One region of the Pseudoalteromonas sp. APAL1 genome, then DNA from elsewhere that is predicted to be linked to it. Evidence: predicted binding sites of a transcription regulator. Region 1 holds the regulator's gene; each other region holds the start of a gene.
The links. Region 1 encodes sigma-54, which starts transcription at its own class of promoters, with help from an activator protein. Its sites were predicted from a motif close to GTTGGCACGNNNNTNGNNT; they were not measured.
Positions count from the first base shown of each region.

Region 2: L1264_RS06610 (TorF family putative porin) is a predicted target of sigma-54. The motif match lies at 1,995-2,013, and genes of this name have one in related genera.
Region 3: flgB (flagellar basal body rod protein FlgB) is a predicted target of sigma-54. The motif match lies at 4,137-4,155, and genes of this name have one in related genera.
Region 4: L1264_RS12255 (DUF3192 domain-containing protein) is a predicted target of sigma-54. The motif match lies at 2,585-2,603, and genes of this name have one in related genera.

Region 1 is NZ_JAKGAW010000004.1:34,697-40,856, forward strand. It holds gene mgtE (magnesium transporter) at 1-687, opposite strand, end outside; gene L1264_RS03260 (HPr family phosphocarrier protein) at 899-1,171, opposite strand; gene rapZ (RNase adapter RapZ) at 1,183-2,028, opposite strand; gene ptsN (PTS IIA-like nitrogen regulatory protein PtsN) at 2,029-2,481, opposite strand; gene hpf (ribosome hibernation promoting factor) at 2,485-2,772, opposite strand; gene L1264_RS03280 (RNA polymerase factor sigma-54) at 2,799-4,295, opposite strand; gene lptB (LPS export ABC transporter ATP-binding protein) at 4,413-5,138, opposite strand; gene lptA (lipopolysaccharide transport periplasmic protein LptA) at 5,135-5,656, opposite strand; gene lptC (LPS export ABC transporter periplasmic protein LptC) at 5,646-6,160, opposite strand, start outside.
Region 2 is NZ_JAKGAW010000009.1:103,794-109,953, reverse strand. It holds gene L1264_RS06625 (hypothetical protein) at 1-297, shown strand, start outside; gene L1264_RS06620 (helix-turn-helix transcriptional regulator) at 306-506, shown strand; gene L1264_RS06615 (hypothetical protein) at 657-1,823, shown strand; gene L1264_RS06610 (TorF family putative porin) at 2,110-2,787, shown strand; gene L1264_RS06605 (aldo/keto reductase) at 2,853-3,749, opposite strand; gene L1264_RS06600 (YIP1 family protein) at 3,917-4,627, shown strand; gene L1264_RS06595 (efflux RND transporter periplasmic adaptor subunit) at 4,676-5,842, shown strand; gene L1264_RS06590 (ABC transporter ATP-binding protein) at 5,842-6,160, shown strand, end outside.
Region 3 is NZ_JAKGAW010000001.1:146,190-152,349, reverse strand. It holds gene L1264_RS00725 (LPP20 family lipoprotein) at 44-502, shown strand; gene flgN (flagellar protein FlgN) at 600-1,031, opposite strand; gene flgM (flagellar biosynthesis anti-sigma factor FlgM) at 1,024-1,344, opposite strand; gene flgA (flagellar basal body P-ring formation chaperone FlgA) at 1,424-2,128, opposite strand; gene L1264_RS00705 (chemotaxis protein) at 2,271-3,203, shown strand; gene L1264_RS00700 (CheR family methyltransferase) at 3,225-4,055, shown strand; gene flgB (flagellar basal body rod protein FlgB) at 4,190-4,600, shown strand; gene flgC (flagellar basal body rod protein FlgC) at 4,603-5,034, shown strand; gene L1264_RS00685 (flagellar hook assembly protein FlgD) at 5,048-5,728, shown strand; gene flgE (flagellar hook protein FlgE) at 5,785-6,160, shown strand, end outside.
Region 4 is NZ_JAKGAW010000022.1:59,250-65,409, forward strand. It holds gene L1264_RS12240 (SO_0444 family Cu/Zn efflux transporter) at 1-1,049, opposite strand, end outside; gene zntR (Zn(2+)-responsive transcriptional regulator) at 1,033-1,446, opposite strand; gene L1264_RS12250 (D-2-hydroxyacid dehydrogenase) at 1,541-2,485, shown strand; gene L1264_RS12255 (DUF3192 domain-containing protein) at 2,645-3,028, shown strand; gene L1264_RS12260 (GGDEF domain-containing response regulator) at 3,060-3,983, opposite strand; gene L1264_RS12265 (response regulator) at 3,952-6,160, opposite strand, start outside.

The sequences.
Region 1 (6,160 bases):
ACGCTCGAACAATTGCGCTACATCACTTTCATCCATTGAGATCAGGATTGACTCACACTCTTCATCCATTAAATCACGAACAATTTTATCCGATGAGTTGGTCAGTAATGTGGTTAACGAAAGCGCGCCTAAAAAGCAGTTATGTTTATCAACAACGTATAAGTCATCCGTACCTTCTGGTAGTTCACCACGCAAGCGTAAATAGCGCAGGACTACATCTAAGGTAACATCTGGACGGATTGTTACCGTATCGCTGTTCATCAGGGCACCGGCTGAACGCTCTTGGTACGACAGTGCCTGAGTTGCCCTTTCTCTATCTTGCGAGTCCATTGCACTGACTACGTCTTGATAAACGGTGTCAGGAAGGCTACGAAGAACTTCACCTAAGTCATCGTCGTCCATGTCTTCGGTTGCAGCAGCAATGTGCTCAGGCTCCATCTGAGCAATAATACCTAAACGTACGTCTTCAGAGAGTTCTTCTAAAACATCACCACGCACATCTGGGTCTACCAACTGCCATAGCATGCGACGAATTTTATGGGGAGATGACTCTAATAATAAAGCGGTATCACACGGAGCTGTTTTAGCGAGCATGCCTCGCACCTGAACAAATTGTCCACTATTGAGTGACTTGGTCACTTGTTTAAGTTGTTGTAGTGGGTAGTCTTGTTCAAAGGCTTCTGGCATTGGCGTCCTTACAACTGAAAATAGATTAATACAGATTCTGCAAATACAGCATAGTTGCTAAGTGGTGTATTTGCAGGATATCTTCACACTGCGATAAAATTATTAAGTGCTTTGTATTTTTAAGGTGTGAACGATATAAAAGTAGGATATTTAAAGAGAATTATAAATACCTGAACTAAGTTTAACTTAAACGGTTAAGCCTTAGCAAACGCTATTCTTGTTCATGAAAGCGTTGTGCAATTAATTCTCCAATTGCGTTCAGTGCAGCCTCTGCATCTGGGCCTTCACATACCACACGCACTTCTTTACCTTGGCTACTTTCAAGTAACATTAAGGCTAAAACACTATCACCTTCAGCTTCTTTATCGTCTTGATAAAGCATAATTTTAGCATCAAATTGCAAAGCAAGTTGTGCTAAAACAGTGGCTGCTCGTGCGTGCAAGCCAAGCTTATTTTGAATTAAAAACGTGTCTTCTGCGTGCATCTGGCATCCAATTAAATATCTTGCTCGCGATGGCGGATTTTTACGTTCGCATGCGTTTTTGAAAAGCTATCACCAATGGTCTGCGCTAAATATACCGAGCGATGTTGCCCGCCAGTACAGCCAATTGCGATAGTAAGATAGCTTCGATTGTTACGCTCAAGGTGAGGTAACCATGTTTGCACAAATGTTTGAATTTGCCATGTAAATTTTTGCACTATGCTATGACTTGCAAGGTAATCTTTTACTGGTTGATCTAAGCCTGTGAGTGGCTTTAGATCTGGCTCCCAATGTGGATTTGGTAAAAAACGTGCATCAAATACGTAATCGGCTTCTTTAGGAATACCATGTTTAAAGCCAAACGACATAAAGGTGATAATCAGCTTTTTATCTTTTTTACCTAAGATCTTTTCACGAATAGATTCAGCTAACTGATGAACACTCAGGTCGGTGGTATCAATCATAAAATCAGCGCGCGTGATCAGTACATCCAGTAATACTCTTTCTTGCTTAATTGCTAAATCGAGTGGCAGCGAGTCAATCGATAGAGGATGTAAGCGTCGCGTTTCAGAAAAGCGTTTGATCAGAGTTTGGTCATCACTGTCTAAATAGAACAGTGTTGGGTTTGCGAAACCTGGCAGGTATTCAAGAATATCATTAAACTCTTGCTGCTCTTTCGGTAAGTTACGCACATCTATGCTGACTGCTATTTTGTCATAGTTGTCTGAAACGCTACGAACAAGCGAAGGTAATAAGTTGACTGGGATATTATCAACACAGTAGTAACCCAAGTCTTCAAGTACACGTAAAGCGACCGATTTACCTGAGCCTGAGCGACCGCTGATGATAATTAATTCCATTTATGCCTCTGCTGATATGACCTGAAACAGTTCGTGGTCTGTTTTGGCGCTACGTAACTGTTTACAAAACTCCTTATCTTTTAGTCTATCAGCAATTGTCGATAAGGTCTTTAGGTGAAGTTGGCTGTCTCCATCTGGTACGATGAGTGCAACGAAAATATCCACAGGTCGGTTATCAATTGCGTCAAAATTGATTGGGGATTCACTCACTATGACAAATGCCTGTGGTTGCTCTGCACCACTCATGCGGCCATGTGGAATAGCAATGCCACGACCAATACCTGTACTGCCTAATTTTTCTCTATTGAGTAAGGCATCAAGGACGTCTTGTTGAGATAAATGAGGAAGCTGCTGGTGAGCCAGCTCGCTGATATATTCAAGGATTCTTTTTTTGCTATTAAAAAGGACCGCAGCTTTGCTGCAGTCCTGGTTAGTAAGTGAACTAAGTTTCATAATTTAGTGTCGAGCTAATTTCTCTTTGTGTTTAATGACTTGACGATCTAGTTTATCGATTAGCGAGTCAATGGCTGCATACATATCTTGGTGTGCAGTTGAGGCAAAGAGCTCGCCTCCATTTACATGTAAAGTTGCTTCTGCTTTTTGGCTTAATTTTTCTACATCTAGAATGACATGTACATTATTAATGTGGTCAAAATGCCTTTCTAGTTTTGCAAACTTGCTGTTTACATAGTCTCTTAATGAATCAGTGATTTCTACATGACGACCAGTTAAATTTAGTTGCATAAGCATTTTCCTTCTATGTAAAACGTCTAAATCAAACTCTTACGCTGATTAGACGGAGGTATCGCTAGAGACTCTCGATATTTTGCAATTGTGCGTCTAGCTACTTTAATTCCTTGCTCAGCCAATATATCTGCAATTTTACTATCACTCAATGGTTTAGCTGAGTTTTCTGCAGCGATAAGCTTTTTGATCAAAGCGCGAATTGCTGTTGATGAACACTCACCACCGTTTTCTGTGCTGACATGGCTTGAGAAGAAATATTTCAACTCAAAAATCCCGCGAGGGGTGTGCATGTATTTTTGTGTTGTAACACGTGAAATTGTCGATTCATGCATTTCGACCATTTCTGCGACATCGTTCAGCACCATTGGTTTCATGGCTTCTGGGCCATGTTCAAAAAATGCTTGTTGTTGCTGTACGATACAATTGGTCACTTTTAAAAGTGTATCGTTACGGCTCTCTAAGCTTTTAATAAACCATTTAGCTTCTTGTAAATGAGAGCGAATAAACTGGCTATCGCTGCTCGATTTTACTGAGCGTGACATAGCTGCATATTGGCTATTCACTCTAATTTTTGGCATACAATCTGGGTTTAATTCAACGACCCAACGACCTTTAACTTTTTTAACCGATACATCGGGTATAACGTACTCAGACTCTTCGCGAACTATGCTGTCAGCTGGCTTAGGGTTTAAGCTGTGGATCAGCGTCATTACTTCTTTTAGTTCGCTTTCTTTAAGCTTAGTCTTTTTCATCAAAGTGCGATAGTCGCGACTTGCTAATAATTCAATATGCTCAGATAAAACCATTTTAGTTTCAGCTAAATACGGCGTACTCGCATCGAATTGGCGAAGCTGGATACATAAGCACTCTTGTAAGCTACGGGCACCAATCCCTACTGGATCAAACAACTGTATTCTCTTTAAGACCGCTTCGACTTCATCTAGTTCGATTTCTTCTTCATCATTATTTTGATTAAAACTTTCGACTATGTCTTCGCAGCTAACAGTTAAAATACCTGAGTCATCAATTGCCTCTACGATGGCGACAGCGATCGCTTCATCGGTTGGGCTAAATGGTGTGAGTTGTAATTGCCACATAAGGTATTCATGGAGGGTTTCAGTCGATGCACCCTGATAAATTGACTCATCTTCAGGCATTGGACCTGATGATGTTGATGGGGCAGCACTCATGTACTCATCCCATGTCACATCCATGGCTAAATCGTCACTAACGGTGTCTTTGTTAAGGGCATCGCTGCTTTCTTGTTCGTACTCACTCGGCGCTTCTTCGGCCGATGCACTTAGCTGAGTATCATCAGATTCAGCTTTTTGCTCGTTCTTACCAATGTTTTCATCGTTGTAATCTGCTTCTTCCACTTCAAGCAGAGGGTTACTATCAAGTGCTTCTTGAATTTCTTGCTGGAGATCCAATGTACTAAGCTGCAGCAAGCGAATTGCTTGTTGCAGTTGTGGAGTCATTGTAAGTTGCTGGCCCATGCGCAGCTGTAATGATTGCCTCATGTATCCCTAACAATCCTTTTATGTGTTATCGACACCTGTGCAGTCACAGGTAAATTTATATCGATTTATTGTCATTGTTATTTAGTTTAGCAGATGCGCTAGATGGTGGCTTATTGGTTATAGCCTGAATTGCTCACCTAGATACACATCGCGTACGGTTTGGTCAGCTAAAACATGCTCAGGTGTTCCTGATGCAATTAGCTCCCCATGAGAAACAATGTAGGCTTTTTCACAAACATCAAGGGTTTCTCTAACATTATGGTCAGTGATTAATACACCAATACCACGATTTTTTAAGTGTTCAATAATTTTCTTTATATCTAACACTGAAATAGGATCAACACCAGCAAAAGGCTCATCTAACAAGATAAATTTAGGGTTTGCGGCTAATGCCCGAGCAATTTCTACGCGACGACGCTCGCCCCCAGATAAGGCCATACCTTGACTATCACGAATATGCTGAATACTAAATTCATCAAGTAAGTTGTTGAGTGTTTCTTCTCGGCCTTGTTTATTTAAATCTTTACGCGTTTCTAAAATAGCCATTAGGTTTTGATAAACCGTTAACTTTCTAAAAATAGATGACTCTTGTGGTAGGTAACCAATCCCTAAACGTGCTCGGCTATGCATTGGCAAAAGTGTAATATCATTATCATCAATGCTGATCTTGCCTTTATCGCTAGGTACTAAGCCAACAATCATATAGAAAGTGGTGGTTTTGCCTGCGCCATTTGGGCCAAGCAAACCAACGATACTGCCCGCTTCAACCTCAAGACCCACATTTTTGACAACTTGGCGGCCTTTATAACTTTTTGCTAAAAGCTCTGCTTTTAATGTGCTCATGGTTGGCCTTTATCGTCTTGTTTGTTGTCAACAGGCACTAAGATTGTGTGTACACGGTCTGTTGAGTTTTCGTCTTTTTCTGCGCTAATTAGTTGTTGTGCCATATCATAAGTAATGCTTTTCGCTGTTACTTTTTGGCCTGCTTGAGTTACTTCGGCTTCCCCATTTAAAGTTAAGAAGCGCTTGGCTACGTCGTAGCGAACTTCTTCTGCACTGGCGCTCATTACCGTGCCATCTGCTTGCTTTTCTTCAAAATAAGCAGGCTTACCTGTGGCGATAATTAACTCAACAGTACCTTCTGTATCACCACCATGGGCTTCAAGGCGTTCGGCTGTGATCCGGCGGTTACCATGTATAATTTCGACATTGCCTTCAAATATACCAACGCCATCTTTTAGCTTACCAGTTTGGCGATCTGAGCTTATGCTAATTTGTGCGCCTGTCTGCTCGGCAGCTACGCCTGAAAAGGCAATCAATAAGCTTGGGATCAGGAGTAATTTCTTCAGTTTATTGGTCATAGTATATGGTTCGTGTATGGTTAGTTAACTCTACAATCTCGGTTTTTAAATTAGCTTTTAGGCCTTTACCGGTAATTTTTAAATTTGGTCCTGTTAGCGTCACAGGTTGCTTCGAAAACATGGTCATTTGTTCTATATCAACATTAATGTTTTCAGCTTTAATATCTTCGATCATGCCATTATGGGTTAAGTTTTTAGCAACAACATCGCCTTCAAAAATAAGCTGATCGTTTTCATATAAGGTGGCTTCTTTAGCTTTTACTTGCCAAATTTGCTGGTCGCCATAAAGTGTAAAAATAGGTTGCTCAAAAAAGGTAAACCCAAGTTGCTGATAAAGCTCCATTTTCGCAGCGGCCACTTTATGGCTAATCTTGCCTTGCTCATCATAAGCGGTTTGCTTTAGTGCAACGGCCGTATAATCGGGAGTTGCAATAATCTCGTCTTCACTATTTATTGTGTTTGTTGTTTGGTTAAAGTACGGATACCACAACCACACCATGCAAC
Region 2 (6,160 bases), on a different contig from region 1:
CCTTTACTGTTTATTGGTGGTGCCGCATTTATTGGTTCATTCTTTATGTTTGTGATTCGAGGTGGATTTACATGGAAACTTGGCTATCGCCTTACGTATAAGGATGAATTTTTAAATACGATTGATACCATCGCTTATAAACATGTTGTGCTTGGATTACTTTTTAGCATGGGGGCGATTTTTTTATTGTCTGATGAACTTGCTTTAAATGTATCTCATAGCATGATGGCCACATTTTACCTTGCCTTGATGTGTTTAATATATGGTGTATCAATTATTTGGCAAAGTAGAGACTAGGTGTAAAAGTGCAAAATAATATCGCTAAATTCCGTAAAGATAAGGGGTTATCGCAGCAAGAACTTGCTGATGCCATTGCAGTATCACGTAAAACTATTAGCACAGTTGAAACAGGCCGCTTTATACCCTCAGTGATTATTGCGTTAAAAATTGCTGCTCACTTTGAAGTGGCCGTTGAGCAATTATTTACACTCGATGACAACGATTAATCTAAAAATCAGTGGCAATCTTACTTATAAATTATCAGTAAGATTGCATCATTTCATTACTTCGGTATGATGCACGACCCTGTTGTTTTTGCACCCTGTGTACTAAAATTAAACAACCCAATTTGGTCAAAACTGGAGTATCGATTAAGCATGAAGAAACTGCTTATTTCACCGTCAAAAATGGCGCTTGGCGAGCAAGAAAGTCAAATTTATCAAAACATCCTCAAGCAAGCCTCTGATATCAGCTTAAACCTAATGGCAGTTAAAGTAGAAAATCATCCTGAAGACTTTTTAGGTTGGTGCTATGAGCTATTAAGTGCAAGCCGCGATCGCATTAATTACGATCTATTAGAAGATAAGCAACTTCCTACGCTAAAAAAACTTCATGACTTATTAATTTCTGCAATCAGCTTTTTGCAGTTAAAAACCTTAAGGGTTGCGCCATGGCCGGTTATCGCAGGCTTCATCGAACAGCATCAAGCGCTAATAGCACTTGATGAGCAACTACGCTTAGCTAATTACATTGCTGCAATTAAATCGCAATCACTGAAAGAGATGATCCCAGAAGACCGTTTAGCTTTTTCTGGTAAACACAGTGCCTCGCTTGATCCAAGCAGCTATAACTTCGACGTTGAATGGTTTGCTTCTACCAAGAACGCAAAAGGTTTCCACCAAATGTTGAGTGATTTACCTGGCGCATTTGATGAAGCGCTTGCACACATTCCACTGGAGGGTGAAGTAACGCAAGAACATTATCAGCATTTTATGGTTGCTTACTTCATGGCATTTAATGGCAGCGATGAAAAACCAACGCTTGCTCCTGCTACTCGCTTACTTGCGATGCGCCGACCTGACGTGTTTACACCAATCGTAAATAGTAAGCTCGATGCTCTTTGTGCGGCATTAGGCATTACTAAGCTTAATAACCGCGATTTTGAGCGCTACTGGCAAGATGTTGTCGAAGCCATTCATAGTATGCCTTGGTTCAAAATGGCCAACGCAGCAAATGAGCTTGAACACTCTCTGGTTGAAATCAAAGCCCTATTACCGAGCTTCTTTTATTATGCAGATAAAAGTACCGCTGATAACTCAAACTATATTAAGTTGTTAAACAAACCTAAGAGTACCACGAGCTCAGCAGGTAAAAAGACCGTACGCCGTGGCAAAGAATCAGCTGAGATACTGGTAGACCGCGCACTAGCAAGCGATGATATCCCTGAACATATCAAAGCTAAGCGCGATTCAATCATCAGTGAAGTTGAAAAAGGCCGCAGCGTCGAAGAAACAATTAGTCTAATGCGTGCAATTTTTGGCTAAGTCACTCTCAAACAAGAAAAACCTGGTTGCTTCGCAATTGTGCAACCAGGTTATTTTTTGCACCACGCAAGTGCGCATGAATAATTCAAAGAAAACTAATTTTTAAAAAATAGTAAGCTTAATAGGCTGTTTTTAAAGTAGTTAAGCATAAAATATCCCTTCCAAAAGTAACTTGGCACAACCAGTGCTACATCGTATCCAGACAACACATAATTATGTCCGCAAACAATAATCAGGCTGCAACCTGAACTAGGGCAAAATCAACATAACAACAGGATACAGAAACATGCTAAAACTAAAAAAAACGTTCGCAGCAAGCGCAATTGCGCTATTAACGTTAAGCTCTACATATACTTATGCTGAAGTAACAGCTAATGCAGCAGCGACTTCTAACTACTTGTGGCGTGGCCAAGAACAAACAGGCGGCGATGCAGCTATCCAAGGCGGCATCGATTACGCTAATGAATCAGGCTTTTATGCAGGTACTTGGGTATCGAATGCAAGCTGGGCTGAAGACATGACTTACGAGTTAGATCTTTATGCTGGTTTTGGCGGTGACATTAATGAAACCGTTAGCTATGACGTTGGTTATATATATTATGCGTATCCAGATGCAGCATCATCTGCTGATGCTGATTTTTCAGAAATCTACGGTAGCATCAGCATGGGCAGCTTCACCTTTGGTGCAGCAATATTAGCAACATCAGCAGCAAGCGGTGACGGTACAGATTTTGGTGATTCACTTTATTTAAATGCTGACTACAGCTTCCCAGTAGGAAGTACTGGCGCAGAAATGGCTCTTCATGTTGGCCATTACTCTGGTGATTTCATCGGTGATGATGACATCATCGACTACGGTGTTTCAGTATCTAAAGATGGCTTTACATTTGGTCTTGCCGACAACGATATAGATGGTTCAGATGTAAAAGTGTACGTCGCTTACGCGGTTGACTTCACTTTATAAAGAATGTGTTACTTGCTGCAACACGAAGGGCCGTAAGGCCCTTTTCTCGTTTTGGACTTTACGTTTTAAGGCACACTATGACCGGTTGAGCCTTGCCAAATGCGATACCATTGTTCACGATTCATAGTAAGCTGCTTAGCTTCAACAGCTGATTTAACACGCTCAATATTACCCGTACCGAGTACCACAGACGGTGCACTCGGGTGCATTAACAGCCAAGCATAAACAACCTGATCAATGGCAGTAGCACCAATTTCAGCACCAACCTGCTCTAACACTGCACGTAAACGTACCGCTTTTTCATCATCACTTGAGAATAAACGACCCCCTGCTAATGGTGACCAAAGCATAGGTTTGATATCAAGCAATTGGCATTGGTCTAAGCTACCATCGTCAAGCGCTTTCATTTCGTAAGGTGAAAACTCAATTTGATTAGTCACAAGCTCAAAGTCTAAACGCGACTGCAACAAGCTAAGTTGCGATGGCGTAAAGTTAGACACACCAAAATCAATCACATCACCATTTGCTTTTAGGGTATTAAATGCTTCTGCCATTTCATCGGCATTCATCAAGTAATCAGGACGATGAATAAGTAATACATCTAAACGATCAGTATTGAAGTTTTTAAGTGACTGCTGTGCTGAGGCAATAATATGCGCGGCACTTGAGTCATAATGATTTGCTTTGCCTTGCAACCCTAGGCTTGCAAAGGCAGGCTTGATACCACACTTGGTGATTATTTTGATTTCATCACGAATGCTTGGTTTTAGTTTAAGTGCTTTGCCAAATTCAGCTTCACAACCGTATTCACCGTAAATGTCAGCATGATCGGTATGTGAAACCCCCATATCGATTGCATTTTCTAAAAAGCTTAAGCATTGCTGTGGCGTTATCTGCCAATCTAACAAACGCCAAAACCCCAATACCAACTCATCAATACAACGTACATTACAATTCGCCATAACGACCTACTTTTCCTAATAAACTCGACTCAAATTAACCGCTTAACCTTATCACAGATTTACTAATCACATCTGTTAACATACAGTTACAAAACAAATTGCTAATTTGTTACTAAACAGGATATTTTAGTACCTAAAAACAAATGTTATAAAACAAGGAATAAAAAATGAAATCATCAAATGTTATGACCGCTTTGGTTGATATTTTTATCAGTCCAAGTAAAGCCTTTAATGGTTTAAAAGAAGCAAAAGGCTGGTCTTTTGTTGCCTTTATTTTACTTGCCGGCATTCTCGCAGCCAGCATGTTTGCTTTTTACAATAAAGCTGACCCGCAATATTTAATCGATCAACAAGTCGCTGTAGCCAGTGTTGATGCCACTATTGCAGAACAAAAAATGATTCGCCAAAGCATGGAGCAAACCATAGATATGCAAGTTTGGTTTGCAATGTTTGGTGGCATTATTGGTTTAGCTGTTATCAATGCTCTGATGGCAGGTTACTACCTATTTGTATCGAAGCAAGACCCAGAAGCTAACTACGGCTATGGCGCGTGGTATGGCTTTGGCATTTGGACCATGATGCCAATGATTATTTCAAGCCTTGGTTTACTTATCTTAGTGTTAACTGCAAGCACTGACCAAATATCACAATCATTATTTAATTATGCTTCAATTAACCAACTTTTAATTGGTTTAGAAATTGGCCACCCACTATACACCTTATTGGAAAGTCTCAATATCTTTTCTATTTGGGGCATTTTCATCGCAGCTATCGGTTTAAAGTGCTGGACTAATTTCACTTTCAATAAAGCGCTACTGTTTGCAGCTCTACCAAGTATTGTTATTTATGGTATTTGGACTGTAATCGCTCTCGTTTAATTCTGCTTTGAGCGGCAATATGCCGCTCTTAACCACCAAGGAAGTAACATGAAAAAAGCCATTATTATTGGCCTAGCTGTTACGGCATTTGTCGCTTTACTAGTATCAAAGCAAGTCACAGGCAATAAAGATGCACCAGAAATGCATATTGCAGAAGTTGAGCAAGGTAATATTGCCGATTCAATTTTAGCCTCTGGTAACCTAGTCTTTAACACCCAAGTGCAACTGCGCTCAGAAGTGACCGGCCGTGTTGCGAAAGTGTTTGTAGAAGAAGGTGAAAGTGTCACTGAGGGCGATATTTTAATGCGCCTAGATACGACCGCGTTTGAATCTGAAGTTGCCCGCAACAAAGCCGTGCTTCGCGCGACCGAAATCGATATTAAGCATAGCGAAACTCGCTTGAAAAATATCGAGCGTCAATTAAGCCGCCAAAAAGAGCTTTATGAAGTTGGCCTTGCTGGCCAAGAAGTGTATGAAAACCTACAAAATGCCCGCGATTTAGCAAAAATAGATATTGAAGCAAAACGTGAAGCTTACAACCAAGCCCAAGCATCGTTACTAATTGCTGAAGACCGTTTAAATAAAAGCGTGTTTCGCGCCCCAATGAGTGGCCTACTTGCTTCGGTAAATATTAAAGAAGGTGAAACCGTTATTGCGGGAACAACCAACATTATTGGCTCAGACTTGATGCTAGTAGCCGATCCAAGCGCAATATTAGCCGAACTTCGAGTGGATGAAACCGATATCGCCGGTATCAAACTAGACCAACATGCAGACATCTATGCCGCCGCTTACCCTAATCAACCTTTCACTGGCAAAGTGATAAACATTGGCACATCGGCAAAAAATCAAGCAGGTTCACAAGGCTTATCATTTAAAGTAAAAGTACTGCTTGATGCCACTGACCGCCAACTTTATGCCGGAATGAGCTGCCGCGCAGAGATCGCTACCAGCATTGCCGAAAATGGCTTAAAGCTGCCTATTGAAGCTATTCAAAAAGAGGATGATAGCTACTTTGTTTGGAAGCTTAACGCAGATAACACAGTAACTAAAACAGCGGTAACGGTAGGTATTTCGTCAGATATCGAACAAGCACTAACCAGTGGAGTTGCAAAGGGTGACCGTATTGTTATCGGCCCCGCTAGACCACTTAGCTCACTAAAAGAGGGTGATACGGTAGCCGTTAAAAACAGCCCTGAAAAAGGTGCTAGCTAATGTCTGCGGTGATCAAACTCTGTAATATCAATAAACAATACAAAATGGGCGAACAAGTTTTCAAAGCCCTTGATGATATTAATATTGAAATTGCTCAAAATGAGTATGTTGCCATCATTGGTCCTTCGGGCTCTGGTAAATCAACCCTGATGAACTTGCTTGGCTGTTTAGATACTCCCACCAGTGGTGACTACTATTTAAAAGATAAGCTAGTAAAGCGCATGACCGAAACGGAGCTTGCTCATCAACGTAATGAAAGTGTTGGCTTTATTTTTCAAAGTTTCAATTTATTACCACGAGCATCCGCCCTTGAAAATG
Region 3 (6,160 bases), on a different contig from region 1:
ACGTGCATATTTACGAGAAATGAGTTCTAAGCGGAAGCAAATTATGCGAGCACTTTTATTAAGCGGGCTAGTTGCCTGCACAGCATTAACAGGTTGCAGCAGTATTTTCGACAAGCATGTCGAGTATCGCTATGTAGAGCCTGATAATTATCCAGTACTAAAAGCAATAGGTTACGCGCCAATTAGCGCTCAACCAAGTAGCAATGAGTCGCAACGCACCTTACTTGCAATTAAAGCGTCAAAGCTTGAAGCTTACCGTGAACTTGCTGAGCAAGTGTATGGGCAAAAAATTTCCGCAGGCACAACAGTGCAAAACAGTATTGCTCAAAACGATCAATTACAAAGCCAAGTATTAGGTGTCATAAAAGGTGCGCAGGTTATAAAAACTTATGCAGTAGGCGATACCTACGCAACTGAATTACAACTTGATATGAAACGCGTATATGACCTTTATATTGGCGAAATAAAACCACGCGAAGTGAAAAAAGTAACCTATTACTAGGTTACAACATCAGAAATGTATAATCTGCTCTAAAAAATAAAGCGCGATAATTTGGTATTATCGCGCTTTATTTTTGTATTCAATTTAATATCAGTTGCTAGGCTTTTAGGTTATGTACAATTGTTTTGTCGCCTTGAACCACACTGCCGCCTTGATCGTAGGTCATCGATGAAGGCGAACCGATTAAGATATCTTTAAGTTGTTTAACACTTAGTTGGGCTTGATGCGCAGCATGAGCGTTAACATCGTTTTTCTTTTTACATTCAGCAAGTAGGCTGTTCACTTGCTTAATAAGAGCAGTAACGTCGTCATCTTTAGAATCATTATTGACTGATAGTTTCTGCACTTCTTTGTCGATAGTTTGAATTTGTTGCAGCAAAGAGATTTTCTGTTGGGCAATACTTTTTAACCCTTCGCCACGTTTCGATGCGATTGCATTGAGTTCATCATCTAAAAGCGCAGCAATAGACTCCAAGCAAGAAACTTGTTGTGTTAGTTTACTGGCAATTAAATGATTATGATTAGCCATAGACATCAAACTCAAATGCGGCGATGTTCTTCGCTAGTTTTTCAGCATCAATTTGGTATTTACCTTCACTAATTGCTTTTTTTAGCTCGGCAACTTTGTTACTGTCAAAACCAGACGATTGCTCTGCTTTTTCTTGCAAAGATTTAAGCTGTTTAGCTTGAGGTGTTAAGCTTACAGAATCTACACTTGCTTTTGGCGCAGCTGACTTAGCTTCAGCAGCGTTAGCATTATCTTTTTGTAAATCAAGCTTTTTTTGCTTGGTATTTGTCAACACAGAGGTTTGTTGTTGACCATTATTGACATTGCTTACCATAATATTTGACCTATACATTACCCAACATATGCCTTTATATCGGCAGGCACAGCGGATACTTTAGCATAAATATAAAAAATTAAATATTTACCTGAACAGACTCGACACCATCCACACGTGCATTTAATACTTTACCTGATTTTTTGTTTTTTACACGCACTAATTCGTCTAACGTACCATCTTCAAGGGCAATGCCTGTCGTTTTAATTCTAAGGCCTCGTAGTGAAGCGTAAATAGTCACGTTGTCGCCTTTACAAACCATGCAAACCTGACTCATTACAATTGGTGTACCGTCACGCAAATTGCGCTTAATTCGACTGCCAATAAGTATAGACTCATCTTGCACATATTGCGTTCTAACAAACTGTTTTGGTTTCATTTCAAGACGTAAATGTTCAGCCCTGATCACTTCACCACGACTTAAATGAGTTGTCACAACAACCACAGGCTCAAGCTCAATGATGCGCACGTGTACGTATTGGGTCCAACTATTTATATCTTCGCACTTAAGTTGTACAGTTACCTGCCGATTAAAAGGAGGTGTTGTTGGTACTTCTTTACTTAAAGGTGATTCGCACACTCTGTCGGGTATGCGGCTATCAAGCGGCAATGCACTCACTTGTGGTGTACTTTCTAGATCAGTAAGCTGCTCACTAACAAAATCGATAGCGATCTGTTGAAGCTGCTCGTTTTTATATACTTCTGCATGCACTTGTGTAATGGACAACAAGCTAGCAAGGAAATAAAAAACACTGTATCTTCGGCTTTTTTTTAACAAACTCATATTGTTTCGACTATGCTTATGGTTGAAAACAAGGTATAAATATTTTGCGTCAAAAAACAGACGCTTTGTAACCTTATGTAGCTTTAACACAAAGAAAGCAATTATTGTTCCGGCTCTGATTGTTTATCTTTAGGAGATTGAAATGGCAGGCATTTTAGACTCAGTGAACCAGCGCACGCAGTTGGTTGGGCAAAACCGCCTTGAATTACTATTATTCAAACTCAGAGGGCGACAACGCTTTGGTATCAATGTGTTTAAAGTGAGAGAGGTTTTGCAATGCCCACCACTCACAAACATGCCCAAATCTAATGCTTATATACGAGGCGTAGCTCACATTCGCGGTCAGACTATTTCAGTCATTGATTTATCAATGGCCGTTGGCGGTCCTGCTATCGAAAATATCAAAGACAGTTTTATTATCATTGCCGAATACAACCGCTCTGTGCAGGGGTTTTTGGTTGGCGGTGTTGAACGTATCGTTAATATGAATTGGGAAAAAATAATGCCTCCACCATCAGGTGCGGGTCGTTATTCTTACCTAACTGCGGTCACCGAAATCGAAAACGAGCTGGTTGAAATTCTAGACGTAGAAAAAATCTTGAATGAAATTTGCCCTGTGAATACAGAAGTAAGTGCAGAAGTAGTGGGTGATGGTGAAATCCAGCGAGACTTAGGCGAACGTATTGTCTTTATAGCAGACGACTCTGCTGTTGCGCGAAACCAAGTTAAACGAGCGCTTGAGCCATTAGGTGTACAAACTGAACTCGCTAAAAATGGTAAAGAGGCTTTATTACGGTTACGTGAGATTGCAAAACTCGATTGCCAAAACGATATTACTGAACGCGTAGGGTTATTAATTTCAGATGTTGAAATGCCTGAAATGGATGGTTATACCCTTACGGCAGAGATAAAAGCGGATCCAAAATTATCACCTTTGCATGTGATCTTACACACTTCTTTAAGCGGTGTATTTAACCAAGCAATGATCCAAAAAGTAGGTGCAGATGATTTTATTGCAAAATTTAACCCTGACGAATTAGCAACGGCTGTTAAAAAGTGGGTTCATTGTGATTAATTATTTATAGGTGGTATTACTTTGGAAAATAAGCACTTACAACAAAGCGAATACGATCAATTTCGCTCTTTTCTAGAGCAACAGTGTGGCATTGTGTTAGGCGACAATAAGCTTTACCTAGTGAAAAGTCGTCTTGCGCCATTAATGGTGCGCTTTAATGTTGAGTCTTTATCGCAGTTAGTTAGTAAAACGCTCAGTCCACATGAAAGACAGCTTCGTGCTGCTGTTGTGGATGCCATGACGACGAATGAAACCTTATGGTTTCGTGATCAATACCCATTTGAATTGCTCAAAACAAAGCTGTTTCCTGAGTTGAAAGATGTGCGTAGGCCACTAAAAATCTGGTCAGCGGCAAGTTCATCAGGCCAAGAGCCGTACTCAATTGCTATGTCGGTTGCTGAGTTTCAGGCGAAAAACCCTGGCGTACTTAAAATGGGCGCGCAGATTATCGGCACTGATATATCTAATACCATGCTTGATATGTGTAAAAATGCTGAATATGACTCGTTGGCACTGGCCCGTGGTTTATCAATTGAAAGACGGCAAAAGTTTTTTAAAGACAGCGGCAATGGCATGGCGCAGGTGATTGATCCAATCAAAAAAATGGTGAGCTTTAGGCATTTGAATTTATTAGATTCTTACGCCTTAATGGGCAAGTTTGATATCATTTTTTGCCGCAATGTACTGATCTACTTCTCTCCAGAGGTAAAAGCAAAAATTATCTCTCAATTTGCTCAGGCCCTTAATCCAAAAGGGTATTTATTTTTAGGGGCATCTGAATCTATGGCTGGCTTAAGTGATAGCTTCGAGATGGTTCGTTGTAACCCAGGTATTATCTACCAGAAAAAGTAACCTCTTCTTAGCAACCTAGCTCTTAGGTTGCTAAATTATTTATTATTCAAAAGCTTACCGTGCTTTATCTATCTAGTTAATTTTGGCTTGCCTTTTGCATCTGCACCAGCGGAGTCAATTTTTTGGAGATGGTTATGGCTATCAGTTTTGATAAAGCATTTGGTGTGCACCCGCATGCAATGTTGATCCGTTCACAACGCGCTGAGTTATTAGCGACAAACATCGCTAATGCTGATACGCCGGGCTACAAAGCAAAAGATATCGATTTTGCGGCGGCTCTAAAAGCGGCAAAAAGCAACCAGCAAGGCGGCAATAACATGGTACGAACTGACGCAAAACACCTTGCCGGTGGAAGTCGGTTTGTTGGTAACGCAGAAATGTTTCGTACGCCAAATCAAGCAGATACAGGTGATGGTAACTCAGTTGATATACAAGTGGAACGAAACTTGTATGTACAGAACTCATTAGAGTATCAGGCAAGCCTGCAATTTATGAGTAGTAAAATTAAAGGCCTTAAAAAAGCCCTCGGTAGTCAAGGAGCTTAATCATGAGTTTATATAATGTTTTTGATATTTCAGGCACTGGTATGAGCGCGCAAAATGTGCGTCTTAATACAACAGCAAGTAATATCTCGAATGCGAATACGATTAGCTCTAGTCAAGACAAAACATACCGAGCGCGCCATCCTGTTTTTGCTGCGGAGTTGACTAAAGCGTCAGCAACACAAAGCAATCCTCAGGGCTCTTCTGTTGGCGTAAAAGTGTTGGGTATTGTTGAGAGCGATAAGCCTCTGCAAATAGAGTACAACCCTAATCACCCCAGTGCGGATGAAAACGGTTATATCTACAAACCTAACGTTAATGTCGTAGAAGAAATGGCTAATATGATTTCTGCCTCTCGCTCTTACCAAACAAATGTGCAAGTTGCTGATGCAGCTAAGCAAATGTTAAGTAAAACACTGTTGCTTGGGCAGCGGTAACCGAGGATAAGTTATGAGTAACGACATCAGCAGTGCGTCATCCACGTATTTAGATAATTTACGTTGGCAGGACAATCAAAACAAACCAGAAGAGAAAGATGACACTTTAACGCAAGAAGACTTCTTCTCGCTTTTAACACAACAGTTGTCGTTTCAAGACCCAAGCAAGCCGGCTGATAATGATCAAATGATTGCTCAGATGACCAACTTTACCATGGCTGAAGGGATCTCGAATTTAAACTCAAAATTTGATGCACTTACTGCGTCAATGACATCGAACTCGGCATTACAAGCTTCGACCTTAGTTGGTAAACAAGCACTATTAGAATCAAATACGATTGATTTTGATGGTAGTAACGTTGCTAAAGGTTCGGCAATTGCAGAAACGCCTGTTGAAGATCTTACGCTTCGCATTACTGATGAGTCAGGTCAACTTGTACGTACCATCAGCATGGGCGCTCAATCGGCTGGCGCAGTTCGTTTTGAGTGGGATGGTAAAAATGACGATGGAGAGCTTTTGCCTCCAGGCGAATACGAAGTTAAAGCTGAAGGATTCCAAAATGGTGACTATAGCAGTCTACCTTTAGCGACTTTCAAAAATATTGAAAGCGTTAATATCAATGGATCTAGCGGCATTATTATTAATACTAAAGAAGGCGCGGTTAGGCTAACTGATGTTGCAGAAATCGCTTAATTACACAGATTAACTAGTTAGCCTAGTGCTACAGATTGACACTTTAGAGGTGACTTATGAGCTTCAATATTGCATTAACCGGCCTTGCTGCCGCGCAAAAAGACTTAGATGTAACAGCAAACAATATTGCTAACGTTAACACCACAGGCTTTAAAGAGTCTCGTGCTGAGTTTGCTGATGTGTACGCATCATCAGTATTTAGCTCAGGTAAAACTAAAAATGGTGACGGCGTAAGAACTACAATGGTGGCACAACAATTCCACCAAGGTTCATTATCTTTCACTAATAACTCACTGGACTTAGCAATTACTGGTGAAGGCTACTTTGCCATGGCAAATGACCTAGGTGCACAAGATTTTACATATACTCGTGCTGGTGCGTTCAAACTGAATAAAGACAACTTTATTGTGGATGCTAGCGGAAACTACTTAC
Region 4 (6,160 bases), on a different contig from region 1:
ACTGCACGCTTACCTAGTTCTTTACCCACAACACCTAAGGTTGCAATATTTGTAGCAGGGCCTGCCAACATAAAAACTAATACTGCACCAGGCGATACACCACTGAGTAATAGTCCAGCAGCTATCGGTGTTGAGGCTGTTGCGCAAATATACATAGGAATACTAATTAAAATAACCACAAGCATCGCAAGTATGCCACTGCCCCATTGGCTTAAATAAGATTCTGGCACATAGGTTTGTACTAAAGCGGCAAAGAATAAACCAATCATTAACCAAATCATGGTGTCTTCAAGCAACTTGTTACAACTAAAACTCACCGCACGTTTCAGTTTACCAAAGCGGCTTTCAACTGCTTTAGTTGGCTGCTCACTGCTACAACAGCTTTTCTGCGAAGGTACTGCTTGTTCACTTGCGCAACTTTGTTGCGGCTCTGGAGTAGCTTGTGAACCTTTATTACTACAACAACTTGTTGTTTTAACAGCCTCAAGTTCTTTAGTTGTTTGCTTGCTGCAACAACTTTGTGCGGGCTTAGCAGGCGCCTCTTTACTGCAACAACTCGATGTGGTCATAGGCTCAGGCTGTTTACTGCTGCAACAAGAGGTTGTTTTAGTGTTCTCTTTATTTGCTGTTGTGCCTTGCTGTTGATGAAGCTCACTGTCTTTACCCACTAATACACCCGCCACAATGGCACTACACACGGCCGCAATAGGACGTATCACCGCCATAAATGGGCCTAGTAACACATAAGATACCGAGACCGAATCGACTCCCGTTTCAGGGGTTGAAACTAAAAATGCGGTGGTGGCACTTTTTGACGCCCCCGCCCTTCTTAAACCAATGGCAGCAGGGATCACACCACATGAGCACAATGGCATAGGAGCACCAATAAAAGCCGCTTTAACTGTGGTCCATAGCCCTTCTTTTCCTAAATGACGGTTAAGAAAGTTAGCAGGCAAATACACATTTAACAGACCAGCTATGAATAAGCCCAGCATTAACCAAGGCGCCGAGAGTAAAAACAGATGCCAAAAATTACTGAGTAAGTCCATCGATATCCTCCAGCGTCGTTAGTATTGAACAGTTTTCAGCGGGTTCTTCACCACCACAACATTTATCAGCCAATAATGAAAGTGAGTCATAAAAGCGGGTAAGCTCTGCAATTCTTTGTGCAACGAGATCGCGCTTTTGTAACGTCATCTCTTTAACTTCATGGCAAGAGTGCTGATCTTTATGAAACTTAATTTGCAGCAACTCTTTGATCTCAGCCAAACTAAAGCCAACATTCTTTGCTCTGAGAATAAACGCCATTTGCTTATAGTCATCCTCAGAATAAAAACGATATCCCACGTCTGAACGCGAACTTGGCGTTAACAAACCATGCTTTTCGTAGTACCTTAGGGTATCTGTTGAGACACCCAACTGGCGGGAAAACTCACCTATTTTCATCACCGTCTCCATTGTGAAGCGTTTATTTATTATGCTCACTATAAACCTTGGAGTACACCCCAAGGTCAAGCAATAAATTAAAAAAGGAAAGCACATGAATATTACTGTCCTTGATGCAGCAACATTAGCCAACACTTCGTTAGATGCCTTAGCACAGCTAGGTAAATTAACTTGTTACGATCTAACTTCCCAAGAGCAAGTTGTTGAGCGCTGCCAAGATGCTGATGTAATTATCAGTAATAAAGTGGTGATTGATCAGCTCGCTATGAGCCAGTTAACTAATTTGAAATTAATATGCGTTGCAGCAACAGGCACTAATAATATCGATTTAGAGGCAGCAAAAGAGCATAACATTGCAGTGACAAATGTGGCGGGCTATTCAACACCGAGCGTGGTGCAGCATACCTTCACCTTAATCACTAACTTATTGGGTAATACTCATAGATACATTAATGATTGCCAGCAAGGTTTATGGCAACAAAGCCCAATGTTTTGTCGCTTAGATTACAGCTTTAATGAAATTGCCGGCAAAACATTGGCAATTGTTGGTTATGGGTCATTAGGTAAAGCTGTGGCTGATGTAGCGCGTGCCTTTGGTGCCAATGTCATTATTAGTGAGCGAAAAGGTCATACGCCTCGTGAAGGTCGTGTTAGTTTTAATGATGCCCTAAGCAAAGCCGATATTATTAGTGTTCATTGTCCGCTAACGGATGAAACACGCAACCAAATAGCCGCGGCAGAATTAAGCATGATGAAATCGTCAGCTATTATTATTAATACCGCTCGTGGTGGGATTATCAATGAAGCCGATTTAGCTGACGCTTTAGCTAATAATGTCATTGCTGGCGCAGGTGTAGATGTACTTAGTAAAGAACCCGCAGAGCAAACAAACCCGCTGGCACTATACAAAGGCGCAAACTTATTACTCACACCACACATCGCATGGGCAAGCCAAGAATCAATCGCTCGCCTAGTTAACGAAATAGCTTTAAATATCCAAGCATTTAACCAAGGCGAACCACGGAATAGATTAGTCTAAAATACAACAAATTAGTCAAACAGACTAACCTACGTGTTGATTTAGCCTACCACGCATGTAAGCTAACAGGCAAAACATTGATTTAAAAAGACTTTTAAAGTTGGCAAGCTGATTGCTATCTAACAATCACTTAAACTCGAATTTCTAGGGATAAAAAAAATGAAAAAAGCTCTTCTAATCGCTGCACTATCTGCTCCATTTTTAACAGGTTGCGTTATTGCAGTTTCAGATGGCGAAGCCGATACACATTGGGCAGGTAGTTCTTCATCAAGCTGGGAGAAGCAACATAAAAATAATCGTGAAATTATTTCTAACCTTGCACTCGATACCAGTTATCAAACAGTATTAAACAAACTTCATACACCTAACTTTACCGAGCTGCTAAAACAAGGTGATGATGTATATCAAGTGCTATTTTATGTTACGCATAGCATTCATTCAGATGGCAAGATGACAAAAGATGAGTGCACACCTTTAGTATTTAAAAATGATAAGTTAATCGGCGTGGGCGATACAATTTATCAATCGCTAAGTAACGGCTAATTAGCAAGCTAAAGTTAAGAGTAGGCTTTGCCTACTCTGATTCATTTACCGCAACCATCCTTGAAACAACTTTATCGCGTCCAGTATCTTTAGCTTGATACAAACCTAAATCAGCCTCTTCTAATAAAGTTTGCTCTGCGTATACTTGCCCGGTTTCAGTGGTAGCAATACCAATACTAATCGTAATGTGATCAGCATTTAAAGACGCTTTATGAGGGATATTTAGTTTATTCACTGCATCGCGTAGTTTGTTAGCAAATGCAATAGCTTCTTTTGCAGAAGTGTTTGGCAGTACCGCAGCAAACTCTTCACCACCATAACGTGCTACAAAGTCACTGCCGCGCTCACATGCCCCCACAAGCGCGTGAGCAATTTTTTTCAAACAATCATCCCCGGCTCTATGTCCATAACAATCGTTGTAGCGTTTAAAGTGATCAACGTCCATTAACAGCACAGATAACGGTGTACAGTCTCGACGACTTCGACGCCATTCACGAGCTAAATTCTCATCTAAATAACGCCTGTTAGGTATTTCCGTCAACCCATCAATCGAAGCAAGCATTTCAAGAAGGTCATTTTTTTGCTTAATTAATAACTGATTGCGCACCCTTGCACGAACTATCGCAGCACTAAAAGGTTTAGTGATGTAGTCCATTGCACCTAATTCAAGGCCCTTTGCTTCATCATCATGGCTGTTATTCGCGGAAATAAAGATAACGGGTAACATGCTGGTTGTGGCATTTTCTTTTAACTTGCCAAGTACCTCGTAACCATCAATGCCGGGCATCACTATATCTAAAATCAACAAGTCGACAGCTTGAGTTTTCAAAAACGTCAGTGCTTTTTCACCACTTTCAACACAAAAAACATCGTAGTCTTGCTGCAACGTTTTCTCTAATACCAAGCGATTTAACGGATCATCATCAACAATCAGTACCTTGGCTCTTTTCAACATGTGTAGATCCTTGTTCGATGATAAATGCAATCACTTGCTGTAATTGGCATTGCAATTCATCATTTAATTGTTCGGGCAGTTCACCAGTTTTCTTCAGCTTAACTTCACATTCCTGAGCGCACGCTGACAAACGTTTAAAACCGAGGTTTCCAGCTGACCCTTTAAGATTATGCACCACACGTATCAGCTCTTGCGCAGTGTTTACTTTAGATATGAGTAATAACTGCTCTTGTGCCATAATCGCAAACTTTGACAACATAGTTAATACTAACTTAGTGCTGTTTCCAAATTGAGATAGAATAAAGTCTTGATCGAAAAAGGATTCTTTTTTATGTTCCAATTCATTCATGGCTAAAAATAATTTGCTCGCAACAATTGGCTTGGTTAGGTGCTTATTCATACCAGCTGCAACTGATTGCTCTATGTCAGCAGGTTCACTGTGTGCCGTTAATGCATAGATTGGTATTTGTTGTTTACTAAATGTCTGACGAATAATGCGCGTTGCTTGGCAACCATCCATTTCTGGCATTTGAATATCCATAAAAATCAGATCAGGTTGCAATGACTTTGCAAGCTTTATCGCTTTTTCACCACTGTCTGCACAAACAACATTAACATCAGCTTGCTCTAGAATACTTTTAATTATGTTTAAATTGAGTGGGTTATCGTCTACAGCAAGTACGAGTAAGCCTGATAAATCCATTTTAGAGGGTAACGACACCACAGACTTTTTGGCCGGCTCTGTGGTTTTATCAAGCTGTAAGCAAAAGTAAAACTCACTTCCTTTTCCTTTTTCACTCTCAAGCTTGATTTCCCCTCCCATCAAGGCAACCTCATACTTCACAATGGCAAGACCAAGCCCTACACCTTGATGTGAACGAGTAAGAGATTCATCGCCCTGTGTAAACGCATCGAATAAACGACTTTGATCTTCTTGGCTTACCCCTATACCAGTATCTTTGACGGTAAAACAAATAAGTTGCTGCTCTGTTGATTGTTCAATGAGCTTCATACACAAGGTGACACTACCTTGCTCTGTAAACTTAGCGGCGTTTGTCAGTAAATTTCCTAACACTTGTTGCAAACATATTTGGTCGCCAATTAAGCTATCATTGATATCATCATCACATTCAATATTAAAAGTTAAGCCTTTTTTTCTGCACAGTGGTGCGATCAAGCCTTGGCAATACTCAATTAAATTAGAGACACTAAATGGCGCATTACTTAATTGCATTTGCGAGTTTTCTGCTCGAGCAAAGTCAAGCATGCGATTAAGTAAAGTAAGTAAACTATTTGCCGCAGATTTAGCTTGTTCTGCATGAGTACGCTGCTCAGCTGATAAGCCTTGTAAAGCAATTACATCAATTAAGCCTAACACTGCATTCAACGGCGTACGAATTTCATGACTTAAGTTTGCAATAAATCGGCTTTTTGCCAGTGTTGCTCGCTCGGCATCGTCTTTTGCTTGCACAAGCGCTGTAACATCTTGCACATGCACAACATAGTAGTCGGGTGTTTGCTCGCCATTAAACACTAATGAAACACTAATTTGTAGCCACCGCTTTTGCTCTTGTTGTGGCAGGCTAAAGTGATAGACATTCTTTTTCTCGTTGAGTAAATCTAGTAACGTCTCTTTTAATGTATTAAATGATTGCTCAGCAAATAGGTCTTCCAATGTATAGTGACTGGGTGACTTATTACCTAAATCAATTGAAAAAATCTTCCTTGCCGCTTTATTTACTTGTAAAACCTGATAATCAAGTGACACTAACAGCACGCCATTGGCAGCATACTCCATTGCACTTCGTAATTTAGCTTCTGAACTTTGCAACGCATTGAGCGCTTCATACTGTTTGGTAATATCACGACCAATCGCCATAGTCCCCAAAAACTGCTGATGCTCGTTATAAAAAGGCACTATACTCAAATCATAGATTTTATCTTGTGTTGATAAACGTTTTTGATAAACCTGTCTGTCTTTGAGCACTTTCTTTTCAAGCTCGTTGATTTCGCCATTATCATCACTGATATCACATAATTGCTGACCCACTAACTTTTCTTGTGGCAAGCCTATGTAGCGTTCATATGCTTTATTACACCCCAAAAATGAGCCATCAATGTTCTTAAAATAAATAATATCCGGAACATTGTTGAGCATGGTGTTTAATAACGCTAAT